Regions from separate parts of the Bradyrhizobium sp. SMVTL-02 genome, predicted to be linked through region 2. Evidence: riboswitches for the same ligand, from Rfam matches in the RefSeq annotation. Region 2 holds a riboswitch; the other holds the start of a gene.
What was found. A riboswitch is a leader RNA that binds a small molecule or an ion and turns the genes downstream of it on or off. The one in region 2 is predicted to bind cobalamin.

Region 1: another riboswitch for cobalamin. It lies ahead of ACNJYB_RS37995 (ribonucleoside-diphosphate reductase subunit alpha); the one in region 2 lies ahead of ACNJYB_RS13615 (DUF1636 family protein).

The regions. Positions count from the first base shown of each region.
Region 1 covers NZ_CP182469.1:7,928,850-7,933,683, reverse strand. The annotation lists gene ACNJYB_RS38015 (recombinase family protein) at 1-78, opposite strand, end outside; gene ACNJYB_RS38010 (hypothetical protein) at 68-307, opposite strand; gene ACNJYB_RS38005 (hypothetical protein) at 866-1,090, opposite strand; partial or broken gene ACNJYB_RS38000 (hypothetical protein) at 1,847-2,085, shown strand; cobalamin riboswitch at 2,106-2,318, shown strand; gene ACNJYB_RS37995 (ribonucleoside-diphosphate reductase subunit alpha) at 2,528-4,363, shown strand; gene ACNJYB_RS37990 (ribonucleotide-diphosphate reductase subunit beta) at 4,354-4,834, shown strand, end outside.
Region 2 covers NZ_CP182469.1:2,929,296-2,934,129, forward strand. The annotation lists gene ACNJYB_RS13605 (cobyric acid synthase) at 1-1,327, opposite strand, end outside; gene cobO (cob(I)yrinic acid a,c-diamide adenosyltransferase) at 1,333-1,968, opposite strand; cobalamin riboswitch at 2,009-2,229, shown strand; gene ACNJYB_RS13615 (DUF1636 family protein) at 2,326-2,700, shown strand; gene cobW (cobalamin biosynthesis protein CobW) at 2,697-3,731, shown strand; gene cobN (cobaltochelatase subunit CobN) at 3,731-4,834, shown strand, end outside.

The DNA of each region.
Region 1 (4,834 bases), 3.4 Mb from region 2:
CTGATGCGTTGAGGATTGACGCACGTAAAGAATCGCCTTGCGCGCGAGATGATGAGGCCTGACTTTGTCACAGATCATGACCGACCTCCTTTGCGCGCGGCGTTGCCGTCGCCGCAGCGTGGTCGAGGATTAACTGCGTGATCAGACTCGTCAGGACCGCCCGTACTTCCGCCGGCAGCTCCGACCATGCCGGCGCGCCGATGGCGCTGTTCAACAGGCCGCTCCCGAACAGGTCCATCTGCCGCTGCAATCGCGGTTTTTGATTGTGTCGGCATCCGCTCCCTGGCATTGCCGTCTGGCGTGACATGAGTCGCTCCCCGATTCTGGTGGTGAGAGCCTTTGGATGCGCCAGAAACCAGGACAGCTGATGGCGTTCGATCCTTCAACGCCAGATCGAGAAGCGCAGAAAGCGCGGTAAGTGCATCGATGCTAACAAGCGGATGAGCTGTCAAAGGCTCAGCGTCAGGGCATGCCGTCCGCTCGAACATCCATGCTGGAACTTCCAGCCAACGATCTGCTTGCGCGCCGTCCAGGTTGCAGCGGAAAACGACATCGTCAGCCTTATCGACGGTCCCATGAACGCAAACTCGGCGACCAAACCAAGGATGATGCCGATAAAGAACCTCGCGAAAAACGGTCCTGTGGGCATTCTTAAACGTTGTTGTACAATGGCCGGCGTCCTCACTCGAGCCTTGACGGCGGCACTCCGGATCAAGCCTACTTCAACTCGCTGCCGCTCCGCATGGCAGCCTAACCACGGCAGACGCTCCACCTATCAACGCGGAAATTCTGTCCAAACAACCGGGGCCAGCTCTGTTCCGAACTGGTCCAATTCATCCGAGCGACTTACACGCCAAGCGTCGGCTCATACAGCGTGACGGACGGTTGCCCAATCGTGTGGCGGATCGAACAATTTTAGCTCCTGTGGTTGTGCCTCCAAGCGGCGCCTCAGAAATCGCCCATTAATGCGCCCTTTCCAACAACGCGCCGACCAGTCTTGATTGATCTCGCCGCCTGCCACGATCAGCATGAGCGGCTCCTTCACGCGGCGAGCAATGCGCCGCAGCGTAGCCGAGTCCAGATCGCTCATTGCCGCGGCGCCACCGGATGCGAGTGCCAATCGCCGAGGTAATCAACGTCACCCGCGGTATCCTGAAAAGCCCGCCGAATCTCCGCGACCTGCCAAGCGTGATCGGGCACGAAACAGTGTCGCCCGTGAAGGGCGTGCGGGCCGGACTGCGAAGGTCGATTACCACCCGGTCTTTCCCCGCGCGCCAGCCGAGAAGAACTCCGCCATTCTCGAGGGGGACAAATTCGCAAGCAAGTTTGCACATTGCCCGCATCACGTGCGAAGAAAGCAAGACGTTCATTCCCCGGCCCAACAGCGTGGATGTGGGGGGGCAATCAAATGCTCCCAGCGTGGCAGCACACGTACTCCGTTTTGGCCTTGCAGTGTCAGGATAGACACTTGCCAGGTGCCGGGGTCGTACTTTCCTTCTGAGAGCAATCCGACCGCACTGCGAACGACTTCAAGCGATACTTCTTGCAGATCAAAGCCTCCTCCGGTGAATGTAGGCGCATTGCACCCTAACGGCGTGACGATTCCGGTATTATCGAGACGCGGTTTGGACATATGTTTCTCGTCCTTCCGATGTTCATGGAGGCAAACCAAGCAGCTTTTGGAATCGTGAACAAAGCGCGCGACCACGCCGCCTGCGAGCCCGACGGTCGCGTAGCCCATCACATAAGGCACTTTCGGTTTGGAAAGTGATTCCCCGAGCCAAGCCCCCGCCAGGGCGAGGGGTAGAGACTCGACGGGAGGCACTTACAGCGGACATCGCCGGGTCGACGCGATCGAATCATGAAGCGTTTCAAATCGTCCCGTCAGGCTCAACTTTTCTGTCAGTTCATGCTCAGGTCGCGAACCTTTTCCACATCCTCTCTCTCGGAGCCGTCACTGCCGATTTCCGTCGTGTTTCGCGCGAGCGAGCCTTTGCGACTTGGCGCGAGATCTCCACGACAAGCGCTCGCCGAACCTTGACCTCGGGGCTGCTCCAATTCGTTAACTTGACGGCGCCGCCTTGACGAATCTCTGCGAGCGGTGCCTATATGTAGTCCGTCACGGTCTTCCAATCCGCATCTCGTAGGATGGAAGCTAAGAGGGAACCCGGTGCGCCGGCAACGGCTATTCCGAGGCTGCCCCCGCAACTGTAAGCGGCGAGCGGTTGTCATCATGGTCACTGGCGCGACAGCGCTGGGAAGGCCGACAGCCCCAGCGACCCGCGAGCCAGGAGACCTGCCGCGACTGAACGAAAGTCCTCGGGCGGGGTGCCCCGGTGGGGCGCTTGCAGCCGGGCACACTTGCCAGCTCTCCTCGCAAGTCGTCCGCGCGGCCCCGGCGCCTAACATCGCGGGGTTGCCGATGTCGCCGTCTTACGATTTCGATCAGCGTGGTCATCTCGTCGCGCCACCGAGTGTGCGGCCGCGCCTAGCGCAGGCGAAGCCTGCGGCGCCTGAGCCGTGTCTGGTGCCCCTTTCGCCATCGCCGGCTCCGCTGCCGTGGCCCCTCGCGCCATCGCCAAAGCCGGCCGACCTCACGCTCGATCCGTCGCGCGACGACTTGTTGACGTCGTTCGGCAAGCTGACGCTGACCGACCGTTATCTGCTCGCCGGCGAAACTTACCAGGACATGTTCGGGCGGGTGTCTTGCGCTTTCGCGGACGATGTTGCGCATGCCCAACGTCTCTATGATGCGATGTCCCGGCTATGGTTCATGCCGGCCACACCGGTGCTCTCCAACGGCGGGACCACGCGCGGCCTGCCGATCTCCTGCTTCCTCAACTCGGTGGCGGACTCGCTCGAAGGCATCGTCGGTACCTGGAACGAGAACGTCTGGCTTGCTTCCAACGGCGGCGGCATCGGCACCTACTGGGGCAATGTTCGCTCGATCGGCGAGAAGGTGAAGGGCGGCGTCACTTCAGGCATCATCCCGTTCATCCACGTCATGGACGGCCTGACGCTGGCGATCAGCCAGGGCTCGTTGCGGCGCGGCTCGGCGGCGGTCTATCTCGATATCCACCATCCCGAGATCGAGGAGTTCCTCGAGATTCGCAAGGCGTCCGGCGACTTCAACCGAAAGAGCTTCAACCTGCATCACGGCGTCAACGTCACCGATGAGTTCATGCGTGCCGTGGGCGCCGGCACCGCATTCGCTCTACGGAGCCCGAAGACTAACGAGGTCGTCCGCCAGATCGATGCCCGCCAGCTGTGGCAACGCATCCTTGAGAACCGGCTCCAGACTGGCGAGCCTTATCTCTTGTTCATCGACACCGTAAACCGCGCGCTCCCCAAGCATCAGCGCGAGCTGGGCCTCAAGGTCTCGACTTCCAACCTGTGCAGCGAAATTACCCTGCCGACCGGCATCGATCATCGCGACGAGGAGCGCACCGCGGTCTGCTGTCTGTCGTCGCTCAACCTCGAGACCTGGGACCAGTGGAGTGAGGAGCCCACCTTCATCGAGGATGTCATGCGCTTCCTCGACAACGTGCTCAGCCACTTCATCACGGTGGCGCCGGACGGCATGAAGCGTGCCCGCTACGCTGCCCTGCGTGAGCGCTCCGTCGGCCTCGGCGTCATGGGCTTCCACTCTTTCCTGCAGGCCAAGGGCATTCCAATGGAAAGTGTCATGGCCAAGTCGTTCAATCTGAACATGTTCCGAAAAATCCGTCGCGACGCCGACGCGGCATCCGTGACGCTCGCGCGCGAGCGTGGTCCGTGCCCGGATGCCCTGGAACGCGGCGTGATGGCGCGTTTCAGCCATAAGATCGCGATCGCGCCGACCGCCTCGATCAGCATCATCTGCGGCGGCACCAGCGCCTGCGTCGAGCCAATCCCGGCCAACATCTACACCCATAAGACATTGTCCGGCGCCATCTCGGTGCGTAATCCGCATCTCGCCAAAGTGCTTGCGGCGAAGGGCGCCGACACTTCGGCGATGTGGCAGTCGATTATAGCACACGAAGGGTCGGTGGCCCGTCTCGACATCTTGTCGGAGCACGAGAAAGCGATCTTTCGCACCGCTTTCGAGATCGACCAGCGCTGGATCGTCGAGCTTGCCGCCGACCGCGCCCCGTTCATCTGCCAAAGCCAGTCGATCAACCTCTATCTCCCAGCCGATGTCGATAAATGGGACCTTCACATGCTGCACTGGACGGCATGGCAGTGCGGATTGAAAAGCCTCTACTACTGCCGCTCAAAGTCTATCTCGCGCGCGGCGTTCGCTGGCAAGATCGGCGACAGCGACAAGGTGGCGGCGCCGCAGCCACAGCGTACTGATTATGAGGAGTGCCTTGCATGTCAGTGATCGATCTTTCGGCCGTCGATCCGCGTACGCTGATCGGCAAGGGACGAGTGGGGCTGCTCGACGCGACCGGAACCTATGATGTCGATCGCTACGCCTGGGCTTACGAGTTCTGGAAGCGCCAGCAGCAGACCCATTGGATGGGCGAGGAGGTGCCGCTCGGCGCCGACCTCAAGGACTGGGCGTCGGACCGCGTCACCGCCAGCGAATGCGCGCTGCTCACCCAAATCTTTCGTTTCTTCACTCAGTCGGACATCGAGGTCGGGGACAACTATCTCAAGCGCTACATCCCGATCTTCCAGCCGCTCACTGTTCAGATGATGATGGCGGCCTTCAGCAACATGGAGACGGTTCATATCGACGCCTATGCGCTGCTGCTCAAGACGCTCGGCATGCCCAAGTCCGAGTTTGAGGCATTCCGCGGCTATGCCGAGATGCGCGCCAAGGCGGACTACATGCACGAGTTCGGCGTCG
Region 2 (4,834 bases):
TCGCCAGATACGCCTTGCGGAAAGCATCGGACGTGAAGAGACCGTGCAGATAGCTGCCCTGCACGCGGCCATCCCTGGAGATCGCGCCTTCCGGCTCGCCATTCAGCTTCGCGAAGGGCCGCACGCGATCGGGCCCGTCGGTGCGGCCGATGTGGATTTCGTAGGCCTCGATCGGCTGATCGGTCGCCGCGTGCACCGCGGAGACGCGCGTCAGCGTCTTCTGCGAGCTCATCACCGTCGCGACGTCGAGAAGCCCGAGGCCTGGGGTGTCTCCTGCGGGGCCTTCGATGCCTTCAGGGTCGGCGACGCCGCGCCCGAGCATCTGATAGCCGCCGCAGAGGCCAAGCACATGGCCGCCCCGGCGGTGATGCGCGAGCAGATCGATGTCCCAGCCCTGCGCGCGCAGGAAGGCGAGATCGCCGCGGGTGGATTTTGAGCCAGGGATGATGACGAGACGGACATCGCCGGGGATCGCGTCCCCCGGGCGCACCATCACGAGATCGACACCGGGCTCGAGCTTGAGCGGGTCGAGATCGTCGAAATTGGCGATCCGCGACAGCGCGAGGCAGGCGATCTTGCATTGGCCCGGCTTGCGCGCATCGCTCAGGCCCAGCGCGTCCTCGGCCGGAAGCTCGCCGGCACGCGCGAACCAGGGCAGCACGCCGAGGCCGCGCCAGGCGGTCTTCTGCGCGATCAGCTTGTAGCCGTCGTCGAACAGCGTGGGATCGCCGCGGAACTTGTTGATGACAAAACCCTGGATCATCGCGGCATCGTCGGGGTCGATCACCGTCCTGATGCCGACGAGCTGGGCGATGACGCCGCCACGGTCGATGTCGCCGACCAGCACGACGGGCACGTCGGCCTTGCGCGCAAAGCCCATATTGGCGATGTCGGCTTTGCGCAGGTTGACCTCGGCGGGGCTGCCGGCGCCTTCGACCAGCACGAGGTCGGCCCGCGCTTTCAGCCGCTCAAAGCTCTCCAGCACGGCGCCCATCAGCGAGGGCTTCATCGCCGCATATTCCCGCGCACGTGCAGTCGCAATGCGCGTGCCGTGGACAACGACCTGCGCACCGACATCCGTCTCGGGTTTGAGCAGCACCGGGTTCATGTCGGTGTGTGGCTCGACGCCGGCCGCGAGGGCCTGCAGCGCCTGGGCGCGACCGATTTCGCCGCCATCTACGGTGACGGCCGCGTTGTTCGACATGTTCTGCGGCTTGAACGGGAGCACACGCAGGCCGCGCCGCGCGAAGGCGCGCGCAAGGCCGGCGACGACGAGCGACTTGCCCACGTCCGAGCCGGCCCCCTGGATCATCAATGCGCGCGCCATCGAATTCAGAACTCGACGCCGGCCTGCGCCTTGATGCCGGAGCGGAACGGATGTTTCACCAGCGTCATCTCGGTGACGAGGTCGGCGATCTCGATCAGCTCGTCCTTGGCGTTGCGCCCGGTGAGCACGACATGCGTCATCGGAGGCTTCTGCGTCGTCAGGAATTCCACGACCTCCGCGATGTCGAGATAGTCGTAGCGCAGCGCGATGTTGATCTCGTCGAGCACCACCATGCGCAGGTTCGGATCGAGGATCAGCTCCTTGGCCTTGTCCCAGCCGGCGCGCGCGGCGGCAATGTCGCGGGCGCGATCCTGCGTCTCCCAGGTGAAACCTTCGCCCATGGCGTGGAACTGGCAGAGCTCGCCGAAATGGCCGGTGAGCAGGCGCCGCTCGCCGGTATCCCAGGCGCCCTTGATGAACTGCACGACCGCGCAGGGAAAGCCATGGGCGACGCAGCGGACGATCATGCCGAAGGCGGAGGAGGACTTGCCCTTGCCCGCGCCGGTGTGGACGATGATGAGGCCCTTTTCGCCGCTCTTGGTCGCCATGATCTTGTCGCGGGCGGCCTTCTTCTTCGCCATCTTCTGGGCGTGCCGGGCGTCGGTTTCATCGGCCGTCTGGGTATCCGGTTCAGGCGTCATCGGATCGGGTCCTTCGGCTTGACAAGAGGCGGCCGGGGGCAAATGGTGGCCCGGCGTTGGTTCCTGTCCTATGACAGGCGAAGAGGGAATGCGATAGGGTCCGAATCGGCAAGATTTGGGTCCAAAATGCAGCCGCCCCCGCGACCGTGATCGGAGAGATGCCCAAAGCCACTGATTCCCGCGGGGATCGGGAAGGCGGGGATCGAAGGGCCAAAACCCTGCTCCGCAAGCCGGGAGACCTGCCAGCGCGGACGAGTTTTGGACCGGCGGACGGGGTGTTCCGCGACGGGGAAGCGGGCCTTCAGGAGTATGGTCCGCGCGCCTCATCGCCTCCCGCTGATTATCCTGGAAGAGGCGATGACCGTCACACTTCACGTCTGCATCACCTGCCGCGCCGGCCAAACGCTTGGTGAGGGCGAGACCACGCCCGGCAAGCGCCTGCATGGTGCGATCCTCGAGGCGGGCGTGCCCGAGGGCGTCAACGTGGTTCCCGTCGAATGCCTGTCGGCCTGCAGCCAGGGCTGCTCTGTCGCGCTCAGCGCGCCCGGCCGTTGGTCCTATGTCTATGGCCGCCTGTCCGATGCGAACGCGCAGGACGTCGTCGCTGGCGCTGTGGCCTATGCGGCCGCGCCAGATGGCCTCGTGCCTTGGCGCAGCCGTCCCGAGATCTTCCGCAAGCAGTCGCTTGCCCGCATTCCCCCCATTCCCGTCGTGCCGGAGGCCGCCGAATGAACTCGCTCGCAAAAGTCCCTGTCACGGTGGTCACCGGTTTCCTCGGCTCCGGCAAGACGACACTGATCCAGCATCTGCTCAGCAATGCGGGCGGCAAGAAGCTCGCGGTGCTCGTCAACGAGTTCGGCAGCGCGGGAGTCGACGGTGAAATATTGAAGTCCTGCGCAGATGCCAATTGTCCGGAAGAGAACATCGTCGAGCTCGCCAATGGCTGCATCTGCTGCACCGTCGCCGACGATTTCATTCCGACCATGGAGCAACTGCTGGCGCGGCCGGTGCGGCCCGATCACATCCTGATCGAGACCTCGGGTCTGGCGCTGCCCAAGCCGCTGCTGAAGGCGTTCGACTGGCCGGAGATCCGCTCGCGGATCACGGTCGACGGCGTCATCGCGCTCGCCGATGCCGAGGCGGTGGCCGCGGGCCGCTTCGCGCCGGATCCGGATGCGGTAGAGGCGCAGCGCGCAGCAGACGAGAATCTCGATCACGAGACGCCGCTGTCGGAAGTGTTCGAGGACCAGATCGCCTGCGCCGACATCGTGCTGCTGACCAAGGCCGATCTCGCCGGTAGTGCCGGCATCGAAGCCGCCAAGGCGGCGATCACCGCCGAGATGCCGCGCCGCGTGCCGATGCTGCCCGTCACCGACGGCGCGATCGATGCCCGCGTCATCCTCGGTCTCGGCGCGGCTGCCGAGAACGATCTCGCCGCGCGTCCGTCGCATCACGATGGCGAGGAGGAGCACGAGCACGATGATTTCGCCTCGGTCGTGATCGATCTTCCGGAGGTTTCGGATGTCGATGCGCTGGTCGCTTCCGTCCAGCGTCTCGCGCGCGAGCAGAACGTGCTGCGCGCCAAGGGCTACATCGCCGTCGCCGGCAAGCCAATGCGCCTGCTGCTGCAGGCGGTCGGCGAGCGCGTGCGCCACCAGTTCGACCGACCCTGGGGCGCGGGTCTCAGGCAGTCAAAGCTCGTCGTGATCGGCGAGCATGGCGATATCGACGAGACCGCGATCAGGTCAGGACTAGGTATCTGATGCACGTCGTCTTCCGCGAGAGCCGCGGTCTCGAGGAGACCGCGACGCCAAGAGACATCGGCCAGGATCCGGCCGATCTCGTGGTGCTCTCGTATTCGGATTCCGACCTTGCCGCGTTTGCGGCCGGCTGGCGGCGTGGCCGTGACAGCCTGCCGTCGCTGCGGCTCGCCAATCTCGCCGAACTCCGTCATCCGCTCTCGGTCGATACCTATATCGAGCGCACGCTGTCGCAGGCCCGCGGCATCCTGGTGCGCCTGATCGGCGGCGAATCCTATTGGCCGTATGGCCTCGCGGCGCTCCAGCAACTGGCCAAAGATCGCGGCATCGTTCTGGCCGTGCTGCCCGCCGACGGCCGCGACGACTCCCGGCTCGATGTGTACTCGACCTTGCCGGTGTCGACGCTGCGGCGGCTCAAGGTGCTCTGCGACAACGGCGGGCCCGTCGCGGCGCAAGCGGCGATTGCACAGCTCGCGCTCGCCTCGGGGCTTTATGCGGGTCCGGTCGTCGGCGAGATGATCGTTCCTGAGATGGGCTTTTACGATCCCTCGCGCGGCGTCATCCCGGCGCCGGTCGCGGAGGAAGGAAAGCCGCACGCGCTGGTGACGTTCTATCGCTCCTATCTCACCGCAGCGGACACCGGACCCGTCGATGCCCTGATCGCGGCGTTGCGCGAAAAGGGCTTTGACGCGCATGGCGTGTTCGTCACCTCGCTGAAGGCCGCGGGCGTTGCCGATTGGCTGCGCGCGTATCTCGCGCAAAATCCGGCGGCTGCCATCGTCAATGCGACGGCGTTTTCTGCGGTTGGCGAGGATGGCACGACGCCGTTCGAGGCCGCAATCTGTCCGGTATTCCAGGTCGCGCTCTCGACGGCGCGGCGTGAGGACTGGGCGGAATCGCTCCGTGGCCTCTCGCCCGGCGATCTCGCGATGCATGTGGTGCTGCCGGAGGTCGACGGCCGCGTGTTCACCGGCGTGGTGAGCTTCAAATCAGCGGCGGAGCGCGATCCCGATCTGCAATTTTCGCATCTGGCCCACAGGGCCGATGAGGAGCGCGTGACGGCCGTTGCCGCGCGCGTCGCGGCCTCGCGGCGGCTGGCGGTGACA